4 regions of the Neobacillus sp. 19 genome follow, and region 1 is predicted to be linked to each of the others. Evidence: riboswitches for the same ligand, from Rfam matches in the RefSeq annotation. Region 1 holds a riboswitch; each other region holds the start of a gene.
What was found. A riboswitch is a leader RNA that binds a small molecule or an ion and turns the genes downstream of it on or off. The one in region 1 is predicted to bind cyclic di-GMP.
Positions count from the first base shown of each region.

Region 2: it holds a riboswitch for cyclic di-GMP, as region 1 does, so the genes downstream of both, ACO1D1_RS01955 (Ig-like domain-containing protein) here and ACO1D1_RS17130 (DUF192 domain-containing protein) in region 1, are expected to answer to the same signal.
Region 3: it holds a riboswitch for cyclic di-GMP, as region 1 does, so the genes downstream of both, ACO1D1_RS19920 (anti-repressor SinI family protein) here and ACO1D1_RS17130 (DUF192 domain-containing protein) in region 1, are expected to answer to the same signal.
Region 4: it holds a riboswitch for cyclic di-GMP, as region 1 does, so the genes downstream of both, ACO1D1_RS01790 (hypothetical protein) here and ACO1D1_RS17130 (DUF192 domain-containing protein) in region 1, are expected to answer to the same signal.

Region 1 is NZ_JBMPZU010000056.1:20,960-28,337, forward strand. It holds gene ACO1D1_RS17095 (CpaF family protein) at 1-625, opposite strand, end outside; gene ACO1D1_RS17100 (AAA family ATPase) at 630-1,481, opposite strand; gene cpaB (Flp pilus assembly protein CpaB) at 1,502-2,203, opposite strand; gene ACO1D1_RS17110 (pilus assembly protein TadG-related protein) at 2,213-3,130, opposite strand; gene ACO1D1_RS17115 (TadE/TadG family type IV pilus assembly protein) at 3,142-3,525, opposite strand; gene ACO1D1_RS17120 (A24 family peptidase) at 3,522-4,031, opposite strand; gene ACO1D1_RS17125 (Flp family type IVb pilin) at 4,147-4,335, opposite strand; gene ACO1D1_RS17130 (DUF192 domain-containing protein) at 4,352-4,684, opposite strand; cyclic di-GMP riboswitch class I at 4,819-4,905, opposite strand; gene ACO1D1_RS17135 (spore germination protein) at 5,168-5,389, shown strand; gene ACO1D1_RS17140 (spore germination protein GerPB) at 5,406-5,642, shown strand; gene gerPC (spore germination protein GerPC) at 5,748-6,374, shown strand; gene ACO1D1_RS17150 (spore gernimation protein GerPD) at 6,371-6,577, shown strand; gene ACO1D1_RS17155 (spore germination protein GerPE) at 6,558-6,944, shown strand; gene ACO1D1_RS17160 (spore germination protein) at 7,007-7,225, shown strand; gene addA (helicase-exonuclease AddAB subunit AddA) at 7,298-7,378, opposite strand, start outside.
Region 2 is NZ_JBMPZU010000010.1:93,754-101,131, reverse strand. It holds gene ACO1D1_RS01980 (phosphotransferase) at 1-245, opposite strand, end outside; gene ACO1D1_RS01975 (glutamate synthase-related protein) at 412-2,016, opposite strand; gene ACO1D1_RS01970 (LysR family transcriptional regulator) at 2,211-3,128, opposite strand; gene gdhA (NADP-specific glutamate dehydrogenase) at 3,296-4,678, shown strand; gene ACO1D1_RS01960 (DUF4023 domain-containing protein) at 4,832-4,957, shown strand; cyclic di-GMP riboswitch class II at 5,227-5,311, shown strand; gene ACO1D1_RS01955 (Ig-like domain-containing protein) at 5,342-7,378, shown strand, end outside.
Region 3 is NZ_JBMPZU010000059.1:41,261-48,638, forward strand. It holds gene ACO1D1_RS19900 (YtxH domain-containing protein) at 1-51, opposite strand, end outside; gene ACO1D1_RS19905 (DUF1128 domain-containing protein) at 284-508, shown strand; gene map (type I methionyl aminopeptidase) at 561-1,310, opposite strand; gene ACO1D1_RS19915 (helix-turn-helix domain-containing protein) at 1,570-1,899, shown strand; gene ACO1D1_RS19920 (anti-repressor SinI family protein) at 1,969-2,115, opposite strand; cyclic di-GMP riboswitch class I at 2,146-2,237, opposite strand; gene ACO1D1_RS19925 (carbohydrate kinase family protein) at 2,509-3,474, opposite strand; gene ACO1D1_RS19930 (hypothetical protein) at 4,042-4,251, shown strand; gene hutH (histidine ammonia-lyase) at 4,286-5,812, opposite strand; gene ACO1D1_RS19940 (DNA topoisomerase III) at 6,127-7,378, opposite strand, start outside.
Region 4 is NZ_JBMPZU010000010.1:47,865-55,242, reverse strand. It holds gene ACO1D1_RS01805 (nuclear transport factor 2 family protein) at 294-686, opposite strand; gene ACO1D1_RS01800 (DsrE family protein) at 768-1,106, shown strand; gene ACO1D1_RS01795 (HD-GYP domain-containing protein) at 1,277-2,188, opposite strand; gene ACO1D1_RS01790 (hypothetical protein) at 2,275-2,964, opposite strand; cyclic di-GMP riboswitch class I at 3,039-3,126, opposite strand; gene ACO1D1_RS01785 (NAD(P)/FAD-dependent oxidoreductase) at 3,428-4,654, shown strand; gene ACO1D1_RS01780 (ABC transporter permease) at 4,805-5,569, opposite strand; gene ACO1D1_RS01775 (ATP-binding cassette domain-containing protein) at 5,578-6,549, opposite strand; gene ACO1D1_RS01770 (DUF378 domain-containing protein) at 6,758-6,955, opposite strand; gene ACO1D1_RS01765 (MerR family transcriptional regulator) at 7,154-7,378, shown strand, end outside.

The DNA of each region.
Region 1 (7,378 bases):
GCGGTGGAATAATGGCATTCACACGTGATCCATCTGGAAGCCTTGCATCTACCATTGGTGAACTTTCATCGATTCTCCGCCCAAGGGGAGCAACAATTTTTTCAATCACGCTCATGACATGCTCATTGTCTCGAAATTCCACGGTTGTTAACACGAGCTTCCCTTTCCGCTCACAGTATACTTGATTTGGTCCATTCACCATGACCTCCGAGACATCCTCATCCAATAGCAGTGGATTGATCGGACCGAATCCCGTTAAATCATTAATCATGTCATCTACTACTTTTTTTCGATCAATTTGACCGCGAAACTCTTCTTCATCTTTAATAATCTCAACTGCCATTCCGTCAAGCTTTGGAATAATATCCTCAATTTCCTGTTCTTTTAACTCTTGCAAAATTTTACGATGCAGAACATTTTTAAGTTCATGATTTTTGTCTAGTTGACGCACCCTCACCTTTTCTTTCTTCTGTTCCTTCTTTTGTTCTTTTGGCCGATGGTCGCGATATACCTGCAATAGATCATGCTTTGGTGAGGGAGTTTGATTTTCAGGAGGAGAATCTGTGCTGCTTGACTCCCTTTGGAATTGATTGTTTTTTTCTTGAATTCGATGTAAGAGACCCATTTATTCAATCCCTCCTATCTTTTTTGGAAAACCATTTGCCTAAATGGGGATTCTTTTTCTTGGACTTAAGCGTGCTTGAACCATTTCCGCCCGATAAGAGCTCCGCCATTTTAAACACGCCTTTTGCCACATCTGACTTCCCATGCTTGATCACAAATGGAACCCCAAGATTAATCGATTGAGAACAAATTTGAAAATCATTTGGAATATATATTGGATTTTCTGCGGCTAAGATTTTTGCCGCATCAGTTGCTTTAATCACACTTTCCATATTTGCACGATTAATGACGACTCTTACCTTGTCTCTAAGTCCCAAAATATCGAGTGTTTCCAAATAAAGTTTTGTATTTTTTAATGCCGCCATTTCCAAATTGGTAATGACAAGGATTTGATCTGCCCTCTCAATGAATCGAAGCGATTGCTCATTTAAGCCTACCGGTGTATCGACCAAAACATAATCGTGTCCAATCAGCATGATATCCACTACTTTGTCAGCAGCCTCATTTGTCACTAAATCGGCATACTCCGGCCGGTCCGGTGCTGAAAGAACTCTGACTCCGCTTTCATGAACAGCTAAATAATTGGCAAGGCTGTGCTCGTCAATGATCCCTATACTCTCAATCACCTCTTTAATGGTGAAGGAGAACTTTAAATCCATCGCAAGGTTAACGTCGCCAAACTGAAAATCACCATCCAAAATAGCCGCTGTCACATTTTTCTTCATTAGAGCAACGGCTAAATTAACGGTTAGTGTAGTGCGACCAATACCGCCTTTTGCACTGCAAACAGCTATTAATTTCCCCCGCTGCGGTTCTAAATTAACTTGTGCAGTCTGCGTATTTTCATGGCTTGTCATGAATGGTCACCTTCCATAACTTAATCATTTTGCTTCGGTTTATTTTCTTCCGTCATTAGTGGACGTTTATTTAAGATAAAATGAATCTTCCCTGCTTCAGAGGCATTCACAAGCTTTACAGCATCATCTGGTTTTAATTCTAACGTGACAGAGCTATATTCCGCATAGGGCTCCTTGGTATTTTCCGGTGTCTGCATCTTCCTGCCTACCGCTAATACCCGTGCTTTTTTAAGCAACATCACCGATTCGGTTATATCTTGATTGGCAGCGTCCTTGATTATTTTTGTAAAAACAACGTCTACTTCATCTTCAGGCTCTATTAAATTGGAGACTGACTGGTTAATGTTTACACCAACGGATACGGCTGTGAAGCCTTCCCTCACTTTGCGCGACACATACACACCTTCCTCTTTCTCCGTGCCAAGCCGATGAGAGAAAATCGGTTCGCCTCTTTCAATCATGGCTGTCGCAAGTTTACCTTCAGCTTCAGATATTGTTTTAACTGTTTCTGGAAGAATGTCTTTTTCTGATATTTTCACTATTTCCAGCTTCTGAGCACTAATTTTTTCGTTTTTATCAATTTTTTCCCTCGCCACCACTACATCAACCATTTCAACTGCTGCAGCTGGTTCTGTATTCATCTGCTTCATATATTGAAAAAACAAAATGGTGGTTATAGCCCCCATAACAAGTGATAGCATTAAAACCATTTTCGCTTTCACAATTATCACCTACTTCGTTAATCGAATGCTGTATGCTCCTCTATCCTTGCTTCCCTCGACATATTCTCCCGAGCCTGCTCTTTTTATAAAAACTCCAGTAATGGAAGTATCATTCGTATTCATCGGACTCGTAATGTAAAAATAAGCAAACCCTGTTACTTGAACTTGTTTCATTTGTCCGCCGCCATAATTATATGGTTTATAGACTAATACCAAGAGAATCCTCGAACAATCGCGCAGGCTATAATCACCAGGAGGCTGTGAACACCCATTGACACGCATATTGACGACATCCCTGGTTTTACCGGCTATATTACCGGTTTGGGTATCAATCACATCATTAATTTTTATTTCCGATTGATAGCCTACACGCAGATTTTCTTCGTATGTCTTCGCCCCTGGTCCGCCGAGCGCTAATATTCCAAAATTACCGGTAAGTGAATCTGATGAATCGACCTTTAATTTATACTCCTTCAAGTATTCAAGCGGGATACTTTCATCAATTCCCAAAGGAGCCGCACCGACCGATTTGCCAACAGCAGCCAGGCCTGCCGCTGCATGGGCCTTGACATTTACCTGTTCCAAACCAAAAACTCGGGCAAAGGACAGATCTACAGGTTTCGTTAATGTCGCTGACACTTTCTGACCTAAAGTAATATCCAGCTTGGACAATGATGCTGCGTCCTTATGGGCATTTAATACCGTTTGAACGGTATCCGTTACTTTTTGCTCTGTATTAGGCAACTCTTGTGCACCTGAAAGGACGGCGGCATTTGCTTCCTTTTGCAATTGACTTTTTTTCATATAAAGTAAGCTGCCATCTATTGCAAGTCCAGCCATAAACAAGATGAACATCATTGTGACAGCACCAAGAATCAGGGCATTTCCTTGCTCATCATTTACTATTTTTTTTAAAAAATACTGCATACAAACACCTTCTATTCCACGCGAATCGTTGAATCCGTTTCAATCATAAACGGGGAGGGAAACAGCTTTGACACAAATGGCGTAAAAAATTGAAAGGGATACCGCAGGGTGACCTTGACATAATCTCCCGAGTGCCTTAAGGAATCCTTCGGTGAAGGTAGGACCACTAAATCCGTTTTGTTCCCTAAATGAACGTATTTTTGGGCAAAGGCAGTAAGATCCACATCCTTTTCACCTAAGCCGGCAAGCCTTACTGTTTCCTGTGCAGCCATGTGTAAATGGGCATAGGAATAGGTTAATCTGCCAAAATCAAGGATACCCACCAAAATCAATAAAAAGATTGGTAAGATGAGTGCTGTTTCAACCAGCGATTGGCCTCGTTCATCTTTTCTCATAACGGGAGAACACCTGGGAAAAAGATTTGGTACAGTGCTCCAGCTGCAATCGCAACACCGTATGGGAATGTTGACTTCCCTGTCTCTTTGCTGTCGATGAGTGAAACATGAAGACCGTGCTTTAAACTATGGATATAGTAAAGAGTTCGTTTCAGGAATCCTTTACGTAAAAGAAGGACAAAAATAGCGATGATTCCGCCTGCTAACGCCATATATAGAGAGGCCCAAAGCACAAACCCGATTCCTTTTATGCCGCCAATAACAGCCAGCAGCTTAACGTCGCCCGCTCCCATACCACCAAGAAGATAGGGAATGAATAAAATGCCCAAACCAACAACTGTTCCAAGCAATGCCGTTGTCAAACCGGAAAGCCCGCCCGTCGCAGCATGGATGATCCACGCCAGCAATAAACTTGGAAATAACACCACATTGTAAATCTTCCGCTCCTTGAGATCCGTAATAACGCAGATGATTAAAAGTATAATTAATAAATAATTACTCCACACTTCGTGCGCTCCTTTCTAACAAGATGTCATGGTCCGCAATCTGCCTTTTGATAGTAAAACAGCCTTACGTTTGCAGCAAAACGCAAGGCTGGATAGAATAAATCTGTTTTCCAAATTAAGGTGTTGGAGTTTTGGTAGATTCAGTTAAAGCGTCAGTTGCTTTTTGGAACAATCCTTGAATCTGTCCGCGCATGGTGACAAGGATGGTAACAACTCCAACAGCAATAACACCCAACACTAATCCATACTCTGTCATACCTTGTCCTTGTTCTTCAGTTAATAAAGCCTTCATTTTGTTCATCATTTGTAAAAACCCCTTTTCATTTTATAGTTACATAGTTTCCAATTTTCGTTTCTGTTTTCTGAATGGTGCCTGCCGGCAGTTCCAGCACAGAATATGCTTTTTTTCGAATCTTTCCTACCTTTGCAGGCTGTACCGTTTCGTCCAGGCCTACAATTTCTAAATCTTTGCTTAAGTATAGGACATCGATGGAGTATTTCATGAAGAAGGTATGGATCGATTGGCAGGGTTGGATTAATAAGCCGTGTCCTGCTGGTAAACTTTTCGAAAACATCAGACCCTTCAGCCTTTTAAAAAAGGTATCCGCGGTTGATACATAGTTTGCCAGTTCCGCTCCGTTTGTCAGATTCACGACTTTCAATGATTTCACCTCCAAAATAGAAATAACCCCGCCTTTACCGAAAGGGGGGTTAATAGACATAGAAATTTATAGACACATAAAAAAGCTATGTATACATAAATATCTAATATGAAACACCCTTTTCTTTCGGTAACTGGCTGGCGTAGTGCAAAAGCACCTTAGCCCCTGTAGCTTTGCGTCACTGATTTTCATCAGTTTTGCCTTTATCGAGAATCAGTGTTTGTTTTTCCGACTGATCTCTTACACACATATTAGTACTTTTTAAACCTATCGAATATCCTACTAATTTATCATTTTATGTCGAAAAGCATAGGTATTTATTACTATTTTAATGTTCAACCCTTAAAAAATATGAAAAATACCCGTAAATAAGTAATCCTCACTAGTGTCAATGGGTATATTTAGGCGAATAAATCACATTATATCCGCCTATACATATGATGTAAAAGAGAAAATGAACAAAGGGTGGTGCTCATGCCAGCAATTGTTGGGGTTGCACAGGTCATTACACTTGGAAACAGCTCTGTTTTTCATATTGGCGATGTCTATAAAATTATGCCATTTGCTACGGCCAAAACATTTTCTGGAGCTGGTTCCTTTAATACAGGCGATCAGGTTGATGTTTACAACCGATTAAGTTCAACAAATACTTCTGACCCAGATGTCATAGACCAAAATAATTTCCTTAATATGTAATGAACGGGTGGTCAAATTGAATTTTTATATTCAGCAGTCCATTCAGATTAATTTCATAAAAATTGGTGGAATTACCAATTCCTCTGTCCTGCAAATTGGCAGTGCCGGAATCATAAAGCCTCTAGCACATCTATATAATACTGGCGGTTTCATAAAACCGGCGCCAGCAGGAATTAAACCAGAAGGACAAATACCGGCACCTTCAGAACAAATACTGACACCTTCAGTACCATTACAGGCTCCGGTCAGGTAATGGAAAAACCTTGTCAGCCTTATGAACTTGTGGAAAAGAAGCAAATCCAACTGAGTTTGTGCATATAGTTAGAACACAAGCTCAAAAAGGCGATTCGCTGGCGAGGTGATTTACTTGTATCAGGATCTTTACCAATATCTTCAATGGCTGCAGATGTCTATTCAGGCGCAGGAGAAGAGAATTGAAGCTTTAGAACAGACAATTCAAAAATTAAGAGCTGATATAACGCAAATAGGGGAGAAACCCGCGATTAATGTGGAGAGGATTGAATATAAATTTGACCAATTGAAAGTTGAGACTCTTGAAGGAACGTTAAATATTGGCTTGAATCCTAACGATTTATCCGGAATTGAAGACTTTGCAGTACAAAATCAATCATTAAAAACCCCATTTTCTCCAAAAGAACAAATGCGAATATCAATGAAAATTGAAGAGGCGATCCATGACTATTTAGAAACGGACTTACCGCTAATTGTGAATGATGCTCAAAGGAACATGGCGATTCCAGCAAATGAATCCTATTTGTCCTTCATTAAAGAAGATATTATCAAACAGCTGCCTAACCGGATCGACTATCATCTTAAAACGAACGCCGCTAAGGTTCAGCCGGATACGAAAGCCCCTCCAATCGAAGAAATCATCATCGAAGCACTAAAGCAGGAAATACAAAGTGGTGTTATCGTCTTTTTAACTAACTTACCTGAGAATGTGAAAGGAATGAAGACGGAATGAACTTTGAAGTTTACAATCGCATCCTCCATGTCGATAATATTAAAATCATGGCGGTCGCAAGCTCCTCATTATTTATGATAGGAGATACGGAAACCATCCAGCTGACATCTGCATTTGACACACCACCAGAATCCTTAATAATTGGGCCATTTGTTCCGTTAGAACGCGATGTGACCCCTGGATATGCTAACCCGAATCTCTAGCGTAGACCATATCGAAGTAAAGCAAGTGGCTTTCAGCTCCGTTATTCAGCTTGGAGATTCCTGCATTCTTAATGGATTTTCCAGGGCCCTTGCTATTCAAAGGGAAGCAGAAATATTCTACGGGGATGAAGGTAACTTTCCTTCCTATCGAACTTTTAAAAAGCCTCTGCCATTGCCGCCTATTACCGAATCAATATCTTTTTTACGCCACAATATTAATCCCATCATAAAAGTTAATAACATTGATGTTACGGCTGTTTCTTCTTCGTCGGTTTTACATGTTGGAAACACTCGAAATGTTTCGATGGAGGTAAGAGTTAAGCATATCCGTCAGCTGTTGCTCGAAGGCCATGAACAGGACATATAATTAATGCATATGTTAGTATAGGTAAAATAACTAGATAGTTCATACTGAAAAGGTGTGTTTTAATGCCAGCGATTATTGGTCCAGTACAAATCGTGAATGTGAGCGGAGGAATTGTCCAATTCGGAGATACTGTTTATATCTCTCCAAAGAGCAGCACGAAAACCTTTGCCGGCTCTGGAGGATTTAACACCGGTGGCTTAATCGTCGCGAATAATGGAATCAGTGGTACAAATGTACTTGATACAAATGTGATTGACCAGCCGATAGCCGGGAATAATTAAAAATGACATAAACCATCCATGGGTTTATGTCATTTACATAAACCATCCATGGGTTTATGTCCTTTTTCATGTTTATTCTACTTTTAAAATGTGCGCTCCATCAAAGAAAAATAAATATCTTTCTGTGACATCTCTTTTCCAGATTTGTTCGAT
Region 2 (7,378 bases), on a different contig from region 1:
CCTATTACACTATCCACATGAAAATCATGCATCAATGGGCCAAGATCCTCAAGAATCATCCAATTAAGTTCAGGAACATCACTTAGCGAATAGGAGATTATTTTTGGAAAAATAGCTGGGAAGGAGGATAGGATGTGTTCATGGACCCACACCTCTTTACCTAATTGGCGATTATTTGTTAACGGTTTAAAAATAAAACTTGCAGTGGGGGACAAATAGAATCGTTCAATCAGCCTGCCGTTCATCCCCTTATAGAGGATTTCCCTTTTTACAAGACACGCTTCATTTAATATGCCGTCGGCAAGGACAATATTTGTTGGCAGCTTCGTAAAACCTCACCACCTATTCCTATCTTACTAATTTCATATAGTTTTCCCTATGAATATAATGCTAATTAACCATTCTCGCAAGTTAGTCACGCTCTTCCGATTTATGCCACTGGGACTCCACGGTCGAATCAGGCAGGGGAAATAGTTCCGAGAGCCTTTTCACCTGGCCATCTGCCGTTTTAAAAACAATATGGTCGCGGGTAAATTTACGGGGAGAATCCAGCCCGCAAGCAGCCGCCAGAGCAAAAAGCCCTTGCCGGACATTAATGATGTAATTCATAACCCGCCATTTCTTTTCCTCAGGCACGAGCGCCTCTTGATGTTTTGGATCAGTGGTCGTCACTCCCGCCGGGCATTTGCCTGTATGGCACTGCAATGCCATGATGCAGCCGCCCGCAATCATAAAGCCTCGTGCGGAGTTGACCGCATCAGCGCCGAGGGCGAGGGCAATCGCAATTTTATCTGCTGAAATTAATTTCCCCGAGGCAAAGATCCGGATCTTGCTGCGAACCCCGTACTCATGAGCCTTATCCACAGCGGCAATTAACGCAGGATATAGAGGAAGCCCCATCGTATCTGCCATGGCCTTATAGGTTGCGCCCGAGCCGCCCTCAGAGCCATCAACCGTAATAAAGTCGGGATAGATTTGGAGCCTTCTGATTGCCGTGAAAAGGTCATCCAATTGGCTTTGACCGCCGACAACGATTTTGATGCCAACCGGTTTACCGCCCACATCCTGCAGCCGCTTGATAAACATTAACGTGTCATCGGCATTTCGCAAAAAGGAAAATCGATTAGGCGAAATAATCGTTTGACCCTCTTTTACCTTGCGAATGCTCGCGACCTTTGCCGTGACCTTCGCACCTTCAAGATGTCCGCCTTGAATTTTTGCCCCTTGCCCGAACTTAAGCTCAAACGCCTTGATGGCAGGCTGCCCCGCTTTTTGCCTAAATTCCTCAAGTGAAAAATTCCCTTCATGGTCACGAAAGCCAAAAAGACCGGGTCCGATTTGCGCCACTACATCTGCCCCGCTATGTAAATGTTCCGGTGCAATGCCGCCTTCTCCTGTATTTAGCCAGGAGCCGCCAGCCATTTGACAGCCACTTCCGGTGGCGAGAATAAAGTTTTCACCTACCGAGCCATAGGAGGTTGCCGAAGCCCCAAAAGGTCCCTTGAGCCTCCACGGTTCCTTTCTTTCCGGGCCGACGACAATACTGTCTTCCTCGGGAAATAACCACCGGGAAATCTGGTCCTCGACAAGCTGTTCCCTTCGGGTAAACAGGCCTTCGTGATCTATTCGATACTTTGCTGCATGGACCTTCTCTTGATTTTCGACCTTCAATTCCTCTGCCAAAAGAGGAAACAAGCTATTTGCAATATAATAGCCCGGCTGCTCAAAGTCCCGCTTAGAACCAAAGCTAATCAAATCAGTGCGGTATTTTGCTGAAAAAACAATCCCTAAATAATCGGACCGTGAAAATGGCCTTGCCCCATTATCATCGTCAAACCAGTATTGTCTGAGTTTCGGGCCCATCATTTCTAGAACATAGCGAATCCAGCCAAAATAGGGATAGGCTCGAATAATGGAATGCTGCGGCTTTTTGGCTAAATTCCGCAGCCAGAGAAAAAAGCAAAGCGGTCCACCAATAAAGACAATCAATAGAATGATCAGAATCGTCGATAACATCGCGAATCCTCCCTATTACGAGGGCAGGCCCCCATCATTTGACCAAACAGGTGTGCAATCAATTGGTTCGCCCTGATTGCATCCTCTTCATTAATACTTATGTATGATGGGGATGTTTATATCCTATTAATTTACACTCTCGTCATCTTGTTTTCCTACAGCTGGTCCTACCGTCAAACGAAAGGAACCAGCCCTCACCAGCTTTCTTCAAACTGATAACGGTCGAGAATACTGAAAAATTCCCCGAGGAACTCGAAAAACAGCTTCTCCGTCGGCAGCAGCTCGCGCTCATTTGGGATGATCACACCGACTGTCCTCGTTACTTCCGGTTCTGTAATCGGAATTTTTACCGTCGACCGCGGCAGGCTGTCTATTAAGGTAATTTCCGGAATAAGCGTCACGCCAAGACCTGCAGACACCAAGCCTTTAATGGCATCAATGTCCTCCCCCTCAAACGACACCTGCGGTTCAAAGCCAAGCTGGCTGCAGGCATCGACAATAATTTCCCTTAAGATGAAGCCTTTTGGAAAAAGAACAAAGGAATCTTCCCGTAATTCAGCTAATGTTATTACCCGCTTTTTAGCAAGGGGATGGGTGGCAGGCAATAAGGCAACGATTTTTTCAGTAAATAATGTTCTTCCACGGATTTTCTTCTCCTTTTTCGGCACCGGACCAAGGAGGGCAAGGTTAAATTCTCCCTTTATCACACCATCAATTAAGGATTGGTAGGAACCTTGATTGAGCTGAAATTTCACATGAGGATAGCGCTCACGGAAGGCTGAAACGGCCGTCGGCAAGGTGTATGCCGCCAGGCTGCTGGGGAAGCCAATCCGAATCGTTCCCTTCTCAGGATCTAAAAATTCCTCCACCTCCCGTTTCGCATTATCAATCAGCTTCATCGCCTGCTGCATCTGTTCTAAAAACAAACTGCCGATTGGTGTCAATTTGACATTCCGGCCTTCGCGGATAAACAAATCAACCCCTAATTCCGCCTCCAAATTAACAATCTGCCTGCTCACTGCCGATTGGGCCACATGCAGGGCATGGGCAGCCTCCGTTACATGCTCCCTTTTTGCAACCTCAATAAAATAATGAATCTGTCTTAACTCCACCCATTTCCACCTCGTTTTTTATTCATCTATTTCCGGCATCAATCTTATCTATTTTTCGTATTGCTTAGATTATTTATCAATTATAAAATAAAACAATACTAAGGTGAAGAAATATTCAGTCTATATATACTGTTCATTTAGCTTATTTTTCAAAAGGAGTGAATTCCATGCAAACAATTGAAGATGTAAAACAATCAGGATCAAAGGCAGCAAGGGATTATGTAAATACTGTGTTCGAGACGGTGAAAAACCGCAATGCGTTTGAAAGTGAATTTCATCAAGCAGTGAAGGAAATTTTTGATTCACTTGTGCCCGTTTTCGCGAAACACCCATCATATATCGAGCAGGGGATCCTTGAAAGAATCGTTGAACCAGAAAGAGTTATCACCTTCCGTGTTCCCTGGGTGGATGATTCCGGTAAGGTGCAGGTAAACCGCGGCTTCCGCGTGCAATTCAACAGCGCCATCGGACCTTATAAAGGCGGCTTGCGCTTCCATCCGTCGGTAAATGCCAGCATTATCAAATTTTTAGGATTTGAGCAGATTTTTAAAAACTCTTTAACTGGTCAGCCAATTGGCGGCGGAAAAGGCGGCTCCGATTTCGATCCAAAGGGAAAATCAGACAACGAAATCATGCGCTTCTGCCAAAGTTTTATGACAGAGCTTTACCGTCATATTGGTCCAGATGTCGATGTGCCGGCAGGGGATATCGGTGTTGGTGCCAGAGAAATCGGCTTCATGTTTGGCCAGTATAAAAAAATCCGCGGCGGATTCGAAGCAGGGGTATTAACAGGTAAAGGACTAGGCTACGGCGGCAGCTTAGCCCGCACCGAGGCAACCGGTTACGGTACAGTTTACTTTGTTGAGGAAATGTTAAAGGACCAAGGACTGAGCTTCTGCGGCAGTACGGTCGTTGTATCCGGTTCAGGTAATGTGTCTATTTATGCGATGGAAAAAGCAACCCAGTTCGGCGCCAAGGTTGTGGCCTGCAGTGATTCCAACGGGTATATCTATGATGATAACGGCATTAATTTAGAGACCGTTAAACAAATTAAAGAAGTTGAGCGGAAAAGAATCAGCGAGTATGTTAATTACCACCCGCAAGCCCAATATTTCGAAGGATGCTCAGGGATTTGGTCGATTCCGTGTGACATCGCCTTACCTTGTGCAACCCAAAATGAAATTGATGAAACGTCAGCAAAGATTCTTGTATCCAACGGCGTAAAAGCGGTTGGCGAAGGTGCCAACATGCCTTCAACCTTAGCAGCTGTCGATATTTTCCTTAACAGCGAAGTGTTGTTTGGCCCTGGTAAAGCGGCAAATGCCGGCGGTGTAGCTGTTTCAGCTCTAGAAATGGCTCAAAACAGCCAACGCTTGTCTTGGACATTTGAGGAAGTGGACGCCAAACTCCACCAAATCATGATTAATATTTACCAAAACAGCGTAAAAGCTTCTGAAGAATACGGCTTCCCTGGCAACCTGGTAGTCGGTGCCAACATCGCCGGATTCACAAAAGTAGCTAACGCCATGATCGCACAAGGCGTTATATAAATTTGAAAAGCGCTAGGGCGCTAGAGCTGGACAATTCTTAAAGTTGAATTTATTAAAAAATCTCCTTCTATGGAGATTTTTTTATTTCTGCATGTTTTCTAAACCCACAGGTTACATTAACATTGGTTTCACTTATCAAGGAGGTTTTGCGAAATGGACAACAAAAGCACCCACGAATATGTAGAAAAACTGAAGGAAAACCAAGAAAAGGACAGGAAAAATCGGGAACATCAGGGAGACAACCACCCTGGCAAAAAATTGCCGAATCATAAGCATTAAACTCGATTTAGTAAACAAGCCATGATATGGAATCATGGCTTGTTTTATTGTGGTTTTTTACCACCGCTAGCAAACGGCACATCTATTATTTTTTTCGTTCTTTATATTGTTTTTTTCGCAGTTTTTTGTCGAACGAAATCTCTTTCTTAAACATTCATGTCGGGATAACATGAGAATGCATAGGACTATTTTTATGACTTTTGCACTACCTAATTCGTTTGATTTTTTACTAGATATGGGGGTCGATAATTGGAGTGGATATGTTGTTCTATATAAAGGGAAGCGTTGAAGTATAACCTTATCACTGGACACTTTGGTTATATGGAGCTAGTAGTGTAACCGGCCCTCTTAGTCATTATTTCTATTTTTCTAGGGGGAGAAAGAATGTTGAAGAAATTACAGAAGACGTTTGTCATATTGTTAGCACTTTTGATTTCGGGATTGGTCCCGACAATTTCTGCAATTGCAGCAGTTGAATTAGTTGATTCATCACCTGAGTTTCAAGCCGCTCCTGACAAGACGATAAATGTTCTGCCAGGAGGGACAGTGGATTTTAAAATAAAGTTAGCTTATACCGGTGGAAATCAAAAAAACACTTCTGGGACCATACATGTTGACACCAAATACTATATAGGCTACCCGGAAAATCCCGCTCAACCGAAGGAGACAAAGGATATTCCATATTCAGGGGAAACTCTTTCTACCATTGTGGAGGGTGCTCAAATTTTTGTCGGAGCAAATGTGCCACCTGGACCATACAAAGTACCAATTCAAATAAAAATTGATGATAATAAACCAGGCACAGGAAATACACTTGTAAATGAAACTGTTGATATGTTAACTGTAAATGTATTAGGAGAAACCGTTAAACCTGTTGTCAACATTACCAACCCAATCGAAGGTAAATATTATCAATCCAGCCAGTTACCAGCCAATCCAGAATTTACCGTTGTTGATCAGAGTCCTTATACAACAACCATAACCGGATGGGATAAAACAACTGACGGCATGCACACCGTTACCGTTACTGCCACTGATAAATATAAAAATGTTGGACAAGCATCTGTCACTTATTATATTGATAACACACCACCTGAGATTGCTACCACATTAGTTAATCACGGTGTCTATAATGCTGACTCTTTAAAGGATAATGTAAAGAATTATTACACGATTACAGAAATGAACCCGCAATCATCCTCCGCTCCAGATCTTGATCTGACTGCGGGAGCGCATACAGTAAAAATTACAGCTACAGATAAAGCCGGAAATTATTCCGAAAAAGTGATTAACTATGTTATCGATAATGATGCACCAACGATTTCGTTTAAATTTAATGATGAAGGCTTTTATACTTCAAAAACATTCAAAACATTTGACCCTTACTATGATGTAAAGGATGACAACTTAGACAATTCCACAATTAACGCATCCACACCAGTCTTTACAGAAGGGTCGCACTCGGTAACGGTTAGTGCTTCTGATAAGGCAAAAAATCACGCAAGCGCAACAGCAAGTTACACAATCGATGATACCGCTCCAAAGGTCACCATTAACTTAGAGAATGGTAAATATTATAATGCTTCCGCCTTAAGCGCAGTTGGGGATTTTTACTCCGCAACCGACGAGAATATATCAGCGGTAAAACCCGCCGGCTTTGGTACAACGGATGGCCACTATAATGCTTCCGTAAGAGCGGTTGATATGGCTGGAAATGCTACGGAAAAAGAAGTTGAGTATTATGTTGATACTATAGATCCTGTTATCACAATTGATTCTGAAAAAATTGCAAATGGCGGATTCTACAAATCTAGCTATTTAAATGGCCTTACCAATTTTTATACCGTTGCGGATGCAAACACAGATATAGATCATGTTACTCCATTTGATTTAACAGAAGGTGAACACACTTTAACAATAACCGCTAGAGATAAAGCTGGAAATATAAAGACAGAGACCATAACGTACACGGTCGATAACTCAGCCCCAACGATTTCGTTTAATTTAACAACAAAGGGTTTCTATAATTCTAAAAATCTACCAGAAAACTATTACTCTACTACTGATAATAACGAAGTAGTAAGCGTTGTGGCTTCTGCATATGACAAATCTGAAGGTACACATGAATTAACTGTAACAGCCATGGATGCTGCCGGTAATAGCACGGAAGCGACGATTAAATACACGGTCGACAACACTAATCCAGAAGTATCGATTAGTTTACCTGCTAACGGAGGTTTTTATAAGTCTTCGGATTTACCGGATGAACCAACCTTTACAGTTAAAGAAACAAATAACTACACAACAAATATCACCGGCTACAACAAAGATGACGATGCTGAACATACTGTCACAGTCAAAGCTGCCGATATTGCCGGTAATGAAGGCAGTACTTCTGTCACCTACACCGTAGACAACACC
Region 3 (7,378 bases), on a different contig from region 1:
TGCAAGGGCCCCAAGCAGGATCCCCTTCCAAAATTGATTTTTCCTCGTCATCTTAAACTCTCCTTCCACCATGATTAATATCATGGATCGATTCTATAAGAAAATAATACCAATATGTATTCTTACCATTTATTTTGCTTTATCCGGCATTCTGATGCAAGTCCCACTATACTACCTTTTATTTCCCTATCTTTGGTTAAACTAAACTCAGGGATAAGTTTATATTGACAGATACTTTTTTACATGAAAAGATGAGAATATTAATTCGGAAAGGGTGCCCGAAATGAACTTATCGGAAAAATCTGTTGAAAATGTCGAATATATGATTGAACAAATAAAGGAAAAATTAAAGGTGCTAAATCTTGGGGCCATTAAGCCTTCACACTTTGACGAAGAAATGTATGAAGAATTAAAGGAAATTTATGAAATGGTCCTTAAAAAGAATTCGTTTAGCCCGAATGAAATGCAGGCGCTGGTAGAGGAACTAGGGAGTTTGAGAAAGAAATAAAACCATAAAGAGACCCCCGTTATTGTCATAAACAACGGGGGTTCTTTATGGTTTAATTCTGTTCGGTTAAAATAATCGGGCCATCCTTTGTAATGGCAATTGTATGCTCATATTGTGCTGAATATTTACCGTCGAATGTCCTTGCCGTCCAGCCATTGCCATCCATCTTTGTTTGGTATCTGCCGATATTCACCATCGGTTCAATCGTAAATACCATGCCTTCTTTAATTCTTGCCCCTTTCCCAGGCAGTCCATAATGGGGAACGTCGGGTTTCTCGTGAATCACCGCACCAATCCCGTGGCCAATAAAGTCCCGGACTACAGAAAGACCTTCGCTTTCAACAAAGGCTTGAATGGCATGGCCAATATCTCCAATTCGATTGCCCGAAACCGCCTGTTCAATCCCCTTGTATAAGGCTTCCTTTGTTACTTTTAATAAATGATCCGTCTCCTCAGAAACCTTGCCAACTGCGTAAGACCATGCGGAATCGGCTAAAGCCCCATTATAATTAACAACCATATCAATCGTGACAATATCGCCCTCTTTTAATGGTTCTTTTCTTGGAAAGCCATGACACACTTCGTCATTAATGCTTGCACATGTTGCATATTCATAACCTTTGTAGCCTTTTTGTTCCGGTGTTGCTCCATTTTTAGTGAGAAATTCGGCCACAAACTCCTCGATTTCCCAAGTTGTAATTCCTGGTTGTATTAGTTTTGCAATTTCTTTATGGCACGCTGCAAGAATATCTCCGGCCTTTTTCATTGCTTCAATTTCACGTTGAGATTTAAGGACAATCATGAAGAATAATCCCCTTCCTTTATGGTTAATTTTATGTATATTGAACAATTTGGTTCACATATATATACCTTTTGACTCTGATGGCAACACTTTTTATATTACCTCTAACCGCTCATTTTTTCAAAATTTGTTGCTACTTTGAAACGTCTTTTCGAGATGTTCATGATATTGTAATAATCACTTGTTCTTAATATGGTACTTTTCCATTCTTTTTGGTAGAATAAATATATTAATATTAAAAATAGGTGAGTGAAAGCCAATGATTGGTGACCGTGTTAAGAAATTTCGATTAGAAAAGAAGATGTCCTTATCCGAACTTGCAGAACAAGCCGGAGTGGCAAAATCTTATTTAAGTTCCCTTGAAAGAAATTTGCAAAAAAATCCTTCCATCCAATTTCTTGAAAAAATTGCTGCTGTATTAAATCTTCCAGTTGAACATTTAATCCATGAGCAAATCGACAAAGATACACTGGATAGTGAATGGATGAATCTTGTCAAAGAAGCTATGAGCTCAGGTGTTTCCAAGGACCAATTTCGTGATTTCCTAGAATTTAATAAGTGGAGAATAAATCAAAATAATAATGATTAATCAGAACTTTGTCTAAAGAAGAAAAGCATTCTACAAAAAATGTCACTTTTTGTAGAATGCTTTTTTCATTTAATATGTACCTGAAGGCTCTCCTAGCGAATCTTGATTAAGAAATTCCCGTACATCTTCAATTGATATTCCAAGTTTCTTTGCTTCTAATATCAGTGCCACCCATTCCTGGTCGATCACATTCACTTCACTATTCGTAATGAACATTCATCTCACTCCTAAAATACATTTCGTATTCCAGGTAGCCCGGCCATCATAGCAAGTATGGCACTCACCTTAGATCCTCGGCTTTGCGTCCCTGTTTTTCAAAAGGTTTGCCTTTTTCTGTTTTCAGTCCAACTTAAGCATTACCGAATACCATTTTCTACTATCTTCTGCTAGGTCAATTTACTTAAACCTAAATGATATGTTCATTATATCTAGTCCTTTTATAACAGGGTGTTATAATTTGTCATTTTTATTAAGTTTCGAACTACTTTTTCACCCAAAATATCCCAATATTCTACAAATACCTTTCCCTTTTCTTCATTCCGAAAAAGAAAAGAGAGGGGAATTTAGAGAATCCCCTCTCATTCAATAAAAATTTGTAAAGGAGAATCGTTAACAACTTACTCCCTTACTGAAATATTTTTGAAATCCCTTCTGCAGTAACTGTTGGTTCAATTCGGGATTTACTGTTTCGCATGTCTGGAGAGTAATCATTGAACAGGTGATGCCAATTTTACAGGCATCTTCAGTACTTAGGCCTTTTAAATAACCAAATAAAATTCCTGCAATAAGTGAATCGCCTGCTCCAGTTACTTCCACAACCGGAATACTTGGCGGTACAATGGCTCCGGCTTCTCCATTTCTTGTGAAATAAATTAAACCTTTCTCTTGTCTTGTGATGACTACCTTCTCTACACCCTTTTTCAAGATCAATTCGGCTGCACGGTAGAAATCCCCCTCAGAGGTAATCTTAATTTTCGACAGGGCTTCAGCCTCTTTTTGATTGGCAATTAACCATGTAACCCCATCTAAAGAGGCAGGTAATTTCGCTGTTTTAGGTGCAGATACTGTTGCGATACAAACTGGTATGTCTGTTTTTTTACAGCTATTTATAACTTGTGCAATTACCTCTGCGGGAAAATTCATATCTATTAAAATCATTTTTGCACTTTTAATATAGTGCATATTGGTCTCAAAAAAACATTTTTGCACTTCATTATAAATTGTCATATCTGCAAGGGCGATTGCCATCTCACCATCATCATCAAGTACCGCTGTATAGGTTCCCGTTGGTTTTCCTTGAATTATTTCTGTGGGACTTACATCAACAAAGTTTTTAGTTTTTTGCAGGAGCCATTCTCCTTCAGAATCTGCTCCAACATAGGCTAATAAAGCCGTATTTAATCCAATCCGCCCCGCATTTTCTGCAATATTTCTAGCTACCCCGCCTCTTGACTTCATACTTAAGGCCGGGTTTGATGTACCGTGGGCTAAGGGTTTAAGGGCTTGTATTTTCCAATCTACATTTGCACCGCCGATACAGAGAATATCAACTTTTTTTGTTTCCTGTCTATTCATTGTCAGTACAACTCCTTTGGAAACATTTTTGATTCAAGGCAGAATTGCAATAATATTCCCTACTATATAATTATTACGATACTAATCCTTAAAATCCTTGTGGACAATATTGGAAAGATTGTTCGAGTGCAAAAAAATCCCCTAAAACAAGCATGAGAACAAGTTTTGTCCTAATAAAATTATTATGAGGATTAAATTTGTCTAAATTGTGACATTTAGCATATAATATTAATAACATTTAAATATACTTAATATTATTAATATTCTAATAATGGTGGTGTAAACTATTATGACTGTTATACATGTGTTAAACTTTTCAATTCCTATCGCGTTTATTGTATTTGCTGGCTTTTTTCTCGATCGAATATGCAAACCCGACAAATAAAGAAAATTCGCCGATTGGCGAAGACAGAGGCGTAGTTGCACTTATGCCTGATAGGAAGTTATACTTTCCTATCGGCCAAAGGCTGGTGATAAGTGAAATTGTTGTTCACTTCATCTCCAGCTTTTTTTGATCAGTTATTTTTTTTTGTCTATTTGGGAATGCTACATCCGAAGACGAAAGGAGTGTTGAATTTGGCACGCGGAGAACATTTTGAACATAAAAAGAAAGGTCATCCCGGAAATTTCCCTGAAAACAGTCTAACTGAAAAGCACAGCAAAGAAGCGATTGGGGATGAGGAATTTCTAGTTACCAGGGAAGCCTTTAAAAATAGGATTGAGGAAGACGAAGGGCGTGGAGATACTGCCCGCTTGCTGCCGGAACAGATGGAATAATCAAAAGGCGTGAATTTCTCACGCCTTTTAGCTTTTAGTACTGACCTTTTTCAATACTTAAATTCCCGATAAATTGTGAAAATTCAATGGTCTTTAACCACTCTGCGGCTTTTTCAATATCCTTTGAGAAAATGCGGTCCTTTTTAATGGAAGGTACTTGTTCGCGCCCTTTTTCAAAGAACATTTTTGTATGACTTGCCATTTTATCTACCCCGCGAATTTCTACAGCCTGCATTGCACAAATAAGCTCAATAGCAAGGACTCTCCTTACATTTTGGATGATTTGATACGCATGTCTGGACGCGATTGTTCCCATGCTCACGTGATCCTCTTGATTGGCTGATGATGGAATGGAGTCCACGCTGGCAGGATGGGCAAGTGTTTTATTTTCAGATACTAGTGCAGCCGCCGCATATTGCATAATCATTGCCCCAGATTGTAAGCCCGGTTCAGGACTTAAGAATGGCGGCAGGTCATTTAGCTGCGGATTCACTAATCGTTCAATACGCCGCTCGGAAATATTGGCCAATTCTGCAACGGCAATTTTCATGAAGTCCATTGCAAAAGCAATTGGCTGGCCATGGAAGTTTCCACCTGAGATGACTTTTTCACCATCATCAAAAATTAGCGGGTTGTCTGTTGCCGCATTCATTTCAATTTCTAGTTTTTCTTTCACATAATCAAGTGCCTGCCAAGAAGCACCATGAACTTGCGGGATACAACGGAGCGAATAAGCATCTTGAACCCTTAATTCTCCCTGCTGTGTGGTTAGTAGACTATCACTTAAATACATACGGATTCTTGCTGCTGTATCAATCTGCTGTTGATAGCCCCTTGCCACATGGACTTCTTCTGCAAAGGCATCAATGATCCCGTTCAGTCCTTCAATTGTCATCGACGCAATCAATTCACTTTCATGTGCCAGCTGCTCGGCTTCCAAGTAACCGACAACACCAATTGCTGTCATCGCCTGTGTTCCGTTAATTAGGGCCAGACCTTCTTTCGCTTCTAATGTGACCGGGAGGATTCCTTCTTGTTGAAGCGCCTCAAGTGATTCCATTTTGTTGCCTTTGTAAAATACCTCCCCTTCACCAATCAGCACTAACGCAAGATGCGATAGTGGAGCCAAGTCTCCGCTTGCGCCAAGGGACCCTTGCTGCGGAATGACGGGAGTAATATCTTTATTTACTAATTCCAAAAGTCTTTCAATGACAAGTGGTCTGATTCCTGAGTATCCCTTTAATAGTGCGTTCGCACGAAGGAGGACCATTGCTTTTGCCACAACCTCAGGAAATGGATCACCGATTCCGCAAGCATGGGAACGAATTAAATTGAGCTGCAAATCCTGGACATTGTCTTTTTCAATCAGCACATCACTAAATTTTCCAAACCCAGTTGTAATCCCATAAACTACTCTCGATTCCGAAACAATTCTTTCAACAGCTTCACGGCTTTTTTGGACAGCCGCCATACTAGTCTCGGATGCACTGACCTTTTGCTTGCGGAATAAAATATCTTTCATCTGTTCCAATGTTAAACTATTGCCTGTAAGTGTTATCACATTTCTCTCTCCTCTACCACTTTAGTATAATAAAGAAAGAGGCTGGATTCCGAATCACATTAGATTGGGAGTCCAGCCTCTTTTATAAAAACAAATGAATATTGATCTAATTTTTTGAGATGCCTCATTCGTCATCATTCCATTCTATTAACTATTCTAATGATAATATTGTATGGGATAAAAACCTTATTTGTCAATTGAATTTTCTGAATTTTAACACGATAACACTTTAGCAGGATAATATACAAAAGGAACGTAAAAGAGGGCTATTCAATAAGATATGTCATCTTCATGAATAACCCCTTAGTATGCTGTTAATCAAACTTCAATCCTTTTAATGCTTCTGCTAATGCATTATTCAAAGGTTCTTCTTCCTTTTGCTGGTTTTTCAAATACTTTTGTACAGTCCGTTTATCTACTTTACCACCAGATTCTTTTTTACGGCGCGCTTGGAAAGCAGATAGTTTTTCACGATATCCACATTTACATGCGAAGATTTGGCCTTCACCTTCACCACGCAGCTCAAGTTTTTTATGACATTGCGGGCAGCGTGCGTTTGTGGTGCGAGAAACATTTTTACGATGACCGCATTCCCGGTCTTGGCACACAAGCATTTTTCCTTTTTTGCCATTCACTTCAAGCATAGGCTTTCCACAGTCCGGACAATTCTTTGTAGAAATGTTGTCGTGCTTATACTTTTTATTACTTGATTTAATTTCAGTAACAATTTCTTTTGTGTAGGTTTTCATTTCACTAATAAATACTTCTTTTTTCAACTTACCATGGGCAATTTGATCAAGCTTCTGCTCCCACTCGGCTGTTAAAGTCGGGGATTTAAGTTCCTCAGGCACTAAATCTAACAATTGACGACCTTTAGAAGTAATATGAATGTCTTTGCCGCGCTTTTCAATTAAGAATGAATTGAATAGCTTATCAATGATATCCGCACGTGTCGCTACCGTACCAAGGCCGCCAGTCGATTTTAAGGTCTCGGCCAATTGTTTGTTTTTCGTATCCATATACTTTGTTGGATTTTCCATTGCCGACAGTAAGGTCGCTTCATTAAAATGAGCAGGCGGCTTTGTTTGACCTGATGTTTGAGCAATTAGTTTGACGTTTAATGTATCACCTTTATCGATCCGAGGTAAAATCTGCTCTTTCAGATCATCATTTTCATCGTCCTCATCAAGCCGATTATTGTAAACTTCCTTCCAACCAAGCGACAAAATGGTTTTTCCTCTTGCAACGAAGTTTTCCTCACCAATTTTCGCACGGAGCGTTAATTGCTCGTACTCAAATGCCGGGAATAATACCGCCAGGAAGCGTTTAACAACTAAATCATAAATTTTTCGTTCTTTATCTGTAAAAGCGGAAAAGTTAACGTATCCTTCAGTCGGAATAATCGCATGATGATCGGATACCTTGCTATCATCAACAAAGGATTTAGAAGCCTTGATTGGCTTTTTTAACACTTTGCTTGTTAATAAGCGATATTCGCCTATTCCACATGCCTTCAGACGCTCTGGTAAGGTAGGAACAATATCTGACGAAATAAATCGTGAATCT
Region 4 (7,378 bases), on a different contig from region 1:
CTTAAAAATAGGAAGAGGAATTTTTATGTGGATTATAACTTGTTATTTAGATTCAAATATTTCTATGTTCGAATTTAAAACGGAACAAGAAGCAAGAGAGACACTCAAAGATATGAAGGGCTTTAACATACTTTCTGAAGTTGTATACTTCAATGACCCTTGTTTTCAGCAGAAATTGGCTTAAGATTCCGTACACTGATACAATTGTAAACATAAAACAAAAGGGCCGATGTATTTTGAACATCGGCTTTTCATTTACTCACTATAAGTTTCCAGAAATGAATTTTTTTAAGTTAAAACATTCCATTCTCGTTTGGGGAATTCTCAGGGATGGGTTGACCCAAATCCCATAATTCAACAATTCGATCAGCATGAAAGCGAAATATATGTACAACTGCTGCTCCATGGTCTTCTGGATTCTGTTTTATATGGGAGTGAACTGCAACAATATCTCCCTCTTCGATTGCATGTTTGACTACAAGTGTCTTGTTTGGTGTCTCCGCTGCATTCTCTTTCATTGCAGCCTTTAAAGAATCAGCATCGCCACGGAAATAGGGATTATGGTGACAAAAGCCTTGGTCTACGTATCTCTCGTATGCCTCATCTATACTTCCCGATGATACGAGTTGCAGGAACGACACGGCATGGTCTTTAAGGCATATCATTGCCTTTGCTTTTTTTTCCATATAAAAATCGTCCTTTCCTTTTAAATGTTACTTTCATTTTATACTATTGTTTAGCATTATTAATTCAGTGAGGTGGAGAAATTGAAAAACAAAGTAATTTTACTTGCTTCAGATCAGCTTGGCAAAGGAGATGCAGACCTAGGTGAAGGAGTATTAGAAACCTTTTTTACTATTCTTAAGCAAAGGGAAGAGCTGCCTGTGGCTGTTTTTTGCATGAACCGCGGCGTATTTACATTAACGGAAAGCTCGCTTGTTTCTCTCCAATTAAAAGAACTGGAAGAAAAGGGGATTGACGTTCTTGCTTGTAAAACATGTGTAGATTTTTATGAGTTAAACGATAAACTTGTAGCCGGGAAAATCAGCGGGATGGCCGACTTTATTGAGTTAGCCTCAAAATATGAAGTAATTACATTATCTTGATTTGGTGGTAAAGTTTTTCCTTAAGGAGTCTGTCAAAACTGCACCTACAATTATTGGGGCAGCTCCAACAATTGAAGTGCAGTTCCATTTAATAATTATTCCCTTTTATACAACAAAAACCTGTTGATTATTTATAGCAGGGAGAATCACTCACATTTACACCAACTGGCTTAGTTGATTCGTCCTTCTTCTCTTAATATTTGTTCAAATGCCGACACCACGTCCATATCATAATGGGATCCAGCGAGTCTTTTAAGTTCATCTATTGCAATCTGTTCTTTAAACGCTTTTCTATACGCCCGATCTTCTGTCATTGCATCGAATGTATCACTCACAGCAATAATTCTTGCTTCTAAAAGGATGTTATCTCCCCTTAATCCATACGGGTAGCCAGTGCCATTTATCCTTTCATGGTGCTGTTCAATAATAGGAGACAGCTCCTTATAATAGGAGTTCTTCACCATTTCTGCGCCATCGACAGGGTGTTTCTTGATTATTTCAAATTCTTCATCTGTTAAACGTCCAGTTTTATTTAATATCTCAATAGGCACATGAATTTTACCAATATCATGAAGCACTGCAGCCACTGTTAAATTCTCTAATTGTTCTTTACTTAGTTTTAATTTTTTTGCTATTTTTACTGAATACTTTGCCACTCGATCACTATGTTTATGGGTATATCTATCTTTTAATTCTACTTGTTTCATAATTTCCATAAGGGAAGATATATCCTTACTTATATGAACAAAGGTTTGTTCCGTAAACACGCATAATAAGGTTACTTTCGAAAGGGTGGTAAAGTGGATTGGATTATTAAGACCTTTTGCAGAAAAGTAATCTTCGGGACCTAGTGTAAACTTTTTATGATCTAGTTCACAAACGACTTGCCCAGATAATAGATAATAAAACTCCAGAGCTTTAGCGTTCTCGCTTGGATAAACATAGAACATTCTACCTTCTTCTATTACTTGGTGGATAATTTCAACTCCATCCCCCCGGGTTAACAAACTAAATACTCCATTATTCTCGAAATCTACCTTTTCGACAAAAGACCCTTTTTTTCCAATCATAAATCCTTTCATGATATCCCCCTTAATACGAATAAAAACGAGCTCAATAAGAACTCGTTTTTATTTTACTATAAATTTTTCAGAAATGTGAAATAATATCAACATCCGACTATTCTAATCGGATCAATCCACACCCACTTATCAGCAAAACGAACTAGCTTCCAGCTGCACTCAGCTTGAACGCCCTTTCCAGCAGCCTTTTTAATCGTTTCATCCGACATTTTAAGTGTTTCTTCATATACACCAGTAATGACCTTATCTAAATCCTTTGTAAAACGTTTCGTTTTTTCATCATATTTCGCTGATTTTTCATTCAGCTTCTGATTCAGCTTGTTGATTTTTTCTTCTAACTTTTGAACGTCTTTATCATCTCCGGACAACAGCTGTCCTGTAGCCTTATTAATTTCCTGATTGATCTCGGTTATTTTACTATTAATTTTGGCTTGTTCATCTTCTAACTTGGCACTAATTTCTGCTAACTTCTTATTTAATTCTTCTTGTTTTTTCACATCATTTTTAGAAGACTCTAAATTAGATAAAGTTTTTTCTCTTTCATTTTTTAACTTTACGACTTGATCTCCTTCTTCGACTTTGCGAATGTCAAGGAGGTAGTCGGCTTGCAATCGATCTGCTCTTCCTACCGCTTCTTCTATCTTTTTATCAATTTCCTTGTTTGCCTTTTCAATTAATTCAATTCCCTTTTGATAATCATCCTCAGCAGCAAAAGCTGGAGAAGCAATTCCTAAAAATACTGCAGCTGATAATAAAATCGCCAATACTTTTTTCATACTCTTGCTTCACACCCCATTTTTCTATTTTAGACGACAAAAAGACCCGAAGGATGAAAAAGGGCCTTTCTTCTTTTCGCAACTGGCTGGCATAGTAGATCCCTACTTTAGCCCCTATAGTTTTGCGTCCGTATCCTTTCAGATAAGTTGCCCTCTGAGTCTATTTTATTATCTACCATCATTATACAGGGTAGAAATACCCAATTCCATGACTGATTTTGTCATATTTTGTATTCTAGCAAAACCTATATTGTTCCACTTCCATTTGTGCCTTTGCCTTCACCAATTCCCCAACTCCCTTTCTATATCTCTTATTATTTATCATTTTTACGCACCCGGGCGGACGTTATGTCAACATAAGGACGGTACTTATTATTTCACCGTGGTCTGAGTAGATTTTTGCATACACAAAATGAGGTTGGAAATAGTAACATTATACTTACTTAATAACTGGGGGATATAGATGAATTTACAATCTGGAACCTATTATTGGCCTTCTACTTTTCCTGATGCTCCATCATACCCGGTATTGGAAGAGGACCTTTCTTGTGATGTATTAATCATCGGAGGCGGGAGCTCGGGGGCACAGTGTGCATATTATCTCTCTAATACTAATTTAGATGTGGTTCTAATTGAAAAATCAACAATTGGCAGCGGCAGTACTAGTACGAATACAGCCCTCCTGCAATATTCCGGTGAAAAAATGTTCACCAATTTGATCAACACCTTTGGGGCAGATTACATCGAAAGGCATTTACAATTATTAAAGGAGGCGATTAATGAAATTGAGGCAGCCTCAAAGAACGTCACCATTGATTGTGAATTCAACAGAAGAGATACTCTCTATTCTGCAAGCTGTGCAGAAGACGTTGAAAGTCTAAAAAAGGAATATGAATTTTTAAAGCAGCATAATTGTGACCTTACTTTTTTAACGAAGGAAGAAATTGAAGCAAAATATCCTTTTAGCAGGGATGCCGCTATTTATTCATATAACGATGCAGAAATCAATCCTTTCAAATACACACATGCACTGTTGGAGTACTCCGCAAAAAAAGGAACCCGAATATATGAACATATGGAAATGAACGGTCATCATTATGATGAAGAACGGGGAAAGATGATTGTTTCTACAAAGAATGGCCATTCTATCCAAGCACGGTATATTATTTTTGCAGCAGGTTATGAAGGAATAGAAATCAAAAAAGAGAAAAAGGCCTCCTTTGTAAGTACATATACGGTAACAACCAATCCAGTCGATGATTTCTCTAAATGGTATAACAGGACACTCATTTGGGAAACCGCACGTCCTTATTTATTTATGCGGACAACTAGAGATAACCGGATTATCATAGGCGGACTTGATGATAATACTTCGTACCCTGAGGATCGCGATAGTAAATTGATTCACAAGAAGAATAAACTGATTGAGGAATTTAATAAAATGTTTCCCACTATTCAAGTACAGCCGGAATATTACTTAGCTGCATTTTATGGGGGCACATTGGACGGCATTCCGATTATCGGCAAATATGAGGCATTTCCAAATAGCTATTTTCTATTTGCCTTCGGTGATAACGGGACGGTTTACAGCCAGTTGCTGTCGAAGCTTATTGTAAAGGAGATTGTTGAAGGGAACTGTCCCGATTTAGCTCTATACTTGCAAGATCGCCCTTTGCTAAACAAGAGTTGATAAACAATGGAGCCGCACGTCTTATGATAGTGGGCTCCATTGTTATTATCCTAAAAAAAGCTGAAAACTGTTTACCGTGTAGGTCATTTCGCCAAACCCCTCCAAAAATCATCCTTGGAGGATGATCAACTTCCATTTCAACTTTAAAATCTACCCTCTGCTCACGGCCTGGCGAGCACTAATAGCAGCAAAACTGATGGTCGCCACACAAAATAAAATAATGACAAGAAAAGCCTTCCAAATATCACTTTCACCCCAGCCATGTATCATGACCGCACGCATGCCTTCAAAGACATAGGTTGTTGGATTGATTAGCGCTGCTACTTTAAGCCAATTTGCTTCAATCAGGTCATAAGGTACAAAGGTCGTGCTCAGAAATAAAAGTGGAAAGAAGATAAAGGTTCCAGCCTGTGCAGCTTGAGCATTTTTCGTACGAAGAGCAAACCCAACGGAATAGCCAGCAAAAGCCAGACCCCATCCCACCGCGAGAAGAAGGACAACAACAACTCCACTGAAACCTGTAACCACTTTTAGCCCCATAATAAATCCAATGAGCATGATAAGAATCGTTTGAACAAGAAGCTGAAGCATCCCAGCAATAATTGGCCCCAAAACAATGGCAAGACGTGATGCCGGTGTCAACAAAAGCCTGGAAAAATAGCCGTTTTCCAAATCTGTGATAAGCGACTGTCCCGCACCTCCTGCCCCTCCGATCGCACCGGAAACAATAGATACAGGCAGAATAAACGCTAAATAACTAGCACCACCAAATGCCGGGAGTTTTGAAATCCCACTTAGTCCAGCTTGATAAACCAATAAGAAAAAGAGACTAATCACCATATTTGGAATGAAGGCAAAAGGATTCCGAATCGTATTCACTAAACTCCTTTTCGTAAATAGCCAGGTATGCTGCACAAATATCTTTATGCAAAAGACTCCTCTCTCTTTAATTTTTCTGATTGAATGGAATGACCTGTCAAATTTAAAAACACATCATCTAAAGAAGGAGGCGATACGTTCAAGCTAATGGGGGTGATTAACTCTTGATCTAATAGACGAATCATTTCCGGCAGCTTGGCTGTCGCTTTCTCTACAAACAACCGAAGATTTGCCCCTGATTGTTTCACATCATCTGCTAAAGGTTCGAGTATAACTGACGCACGCATTGCCTCTTCTTCTTTTGTGAAGGCTAAATCAATGACATCTTTCCCAATGGATGCTTTTAAGTTCTCTTGAGTACCAGATGCAACAATTTTTCCCTCGTTGATAATCGAAATACGATCAGCCAATTCATCCGCTTCCTCAAGATATTGAGTTGTCAAAAAAATAGTCGTGCCTTTTTCTTTATTGAGAAAACGGATTTCTTCCCAGATCAGTTTTCGATTATATGGATCAAGTCCTGTCGTAGGTTCATCTAAAAATAAGACCTTTGGATGCTGGACAAGAGTTAATGCTAAGTCTAGACGTCTCCGCATCCCGCCTGAATACTTTCCACATTTTCGATGAGCATCTTCTGTTAATCCCACAAGCTCCAATAATTCGTCGGCTCTCTTCCTCGCCATGCTCGAGGGGAAACCGAATAATTTCCCCTGCAACTCCAAAAGCTCTCTCCCCGTTAACTGCGGATCAATTCCCGTTTCTTGCAGGGCAACTCCAATTACACGCCGTATTTGTTCAGGCTCATTTATGACATCAAAGCCCGCAATTTCAGCTTTGCCCGATGTGGGTTTTAATAGGGTGGTGATCATTTGTATAGTAGTGGATTTACCGGCGCCATTTGGCCCAAGAAAAGAAAAAAACTCACCCTCTGCAACATCGAATGAGACCCCTTTTACGGCTTGCACATTTCCCTTAAAGGTTTTAACCAGATTCTCCACCTGAATTATTGGTTTCATACTAATCACTCCCCAAGTTACATAATGATAAATCTTTTATTAAAAGGCTTTATAATAAATTTTTGTGTAACTTATTTATTTATTTATATATACCGGTTAGTCAATTTATAATAATAAATAAAATTTTTAAAAATAATTACCAGAGTATTAACAATTACTCAAGGTAAAAAAAATAGCTGCAAACATGGCAGCTACTAAATCATTCATTCTATTTTGAAACAGCAGATAAGAGCTTTAAACTGTAGATAGCTGCAAGGCCAACAAGGATATAGACGACTCTTGCCATAATACTGTCCATCCCGCCGAAAATGCCTCCAACAAGATCCCATTTAAACAGGCCCACTAATAACCAGTTTAATCCACCAACAATAATCAATACTAAAGCAATCAGATTTAACGTTTTCATCAAAAATACCCTCCTTTAACTTTTGTATAACTTCTTAAAAATATTATACAAATACTATACAAAGTTAGCAAGTGTTTTTTTAATTTTTTAATAATTCCACTGTTGATCTCACTATTTCATTCAATTCACCACATCCTGTCCCCCTTGAATCCCGCGAAGGTTTTGTATAAAATATGTATAGATAAAGTGAGGTGAAGGATGATGTACAGTATTAAAAAGGTGTCTGAATTACTCGACATTCCAACTGTAACGATACGAGCCTGGGAAAATAGGTACCATGTAGTTAATCCCGTGCGAACGGAAGGCGGGCACCGCTTATACAGCAATGAGGATATAGGAATTTTAAAATGGTTAAAAGAACAAACAACAAAAAATCATATGAAAATTAGTGAGGCTGTTCAACTTTTAAATCAGTCAACACAC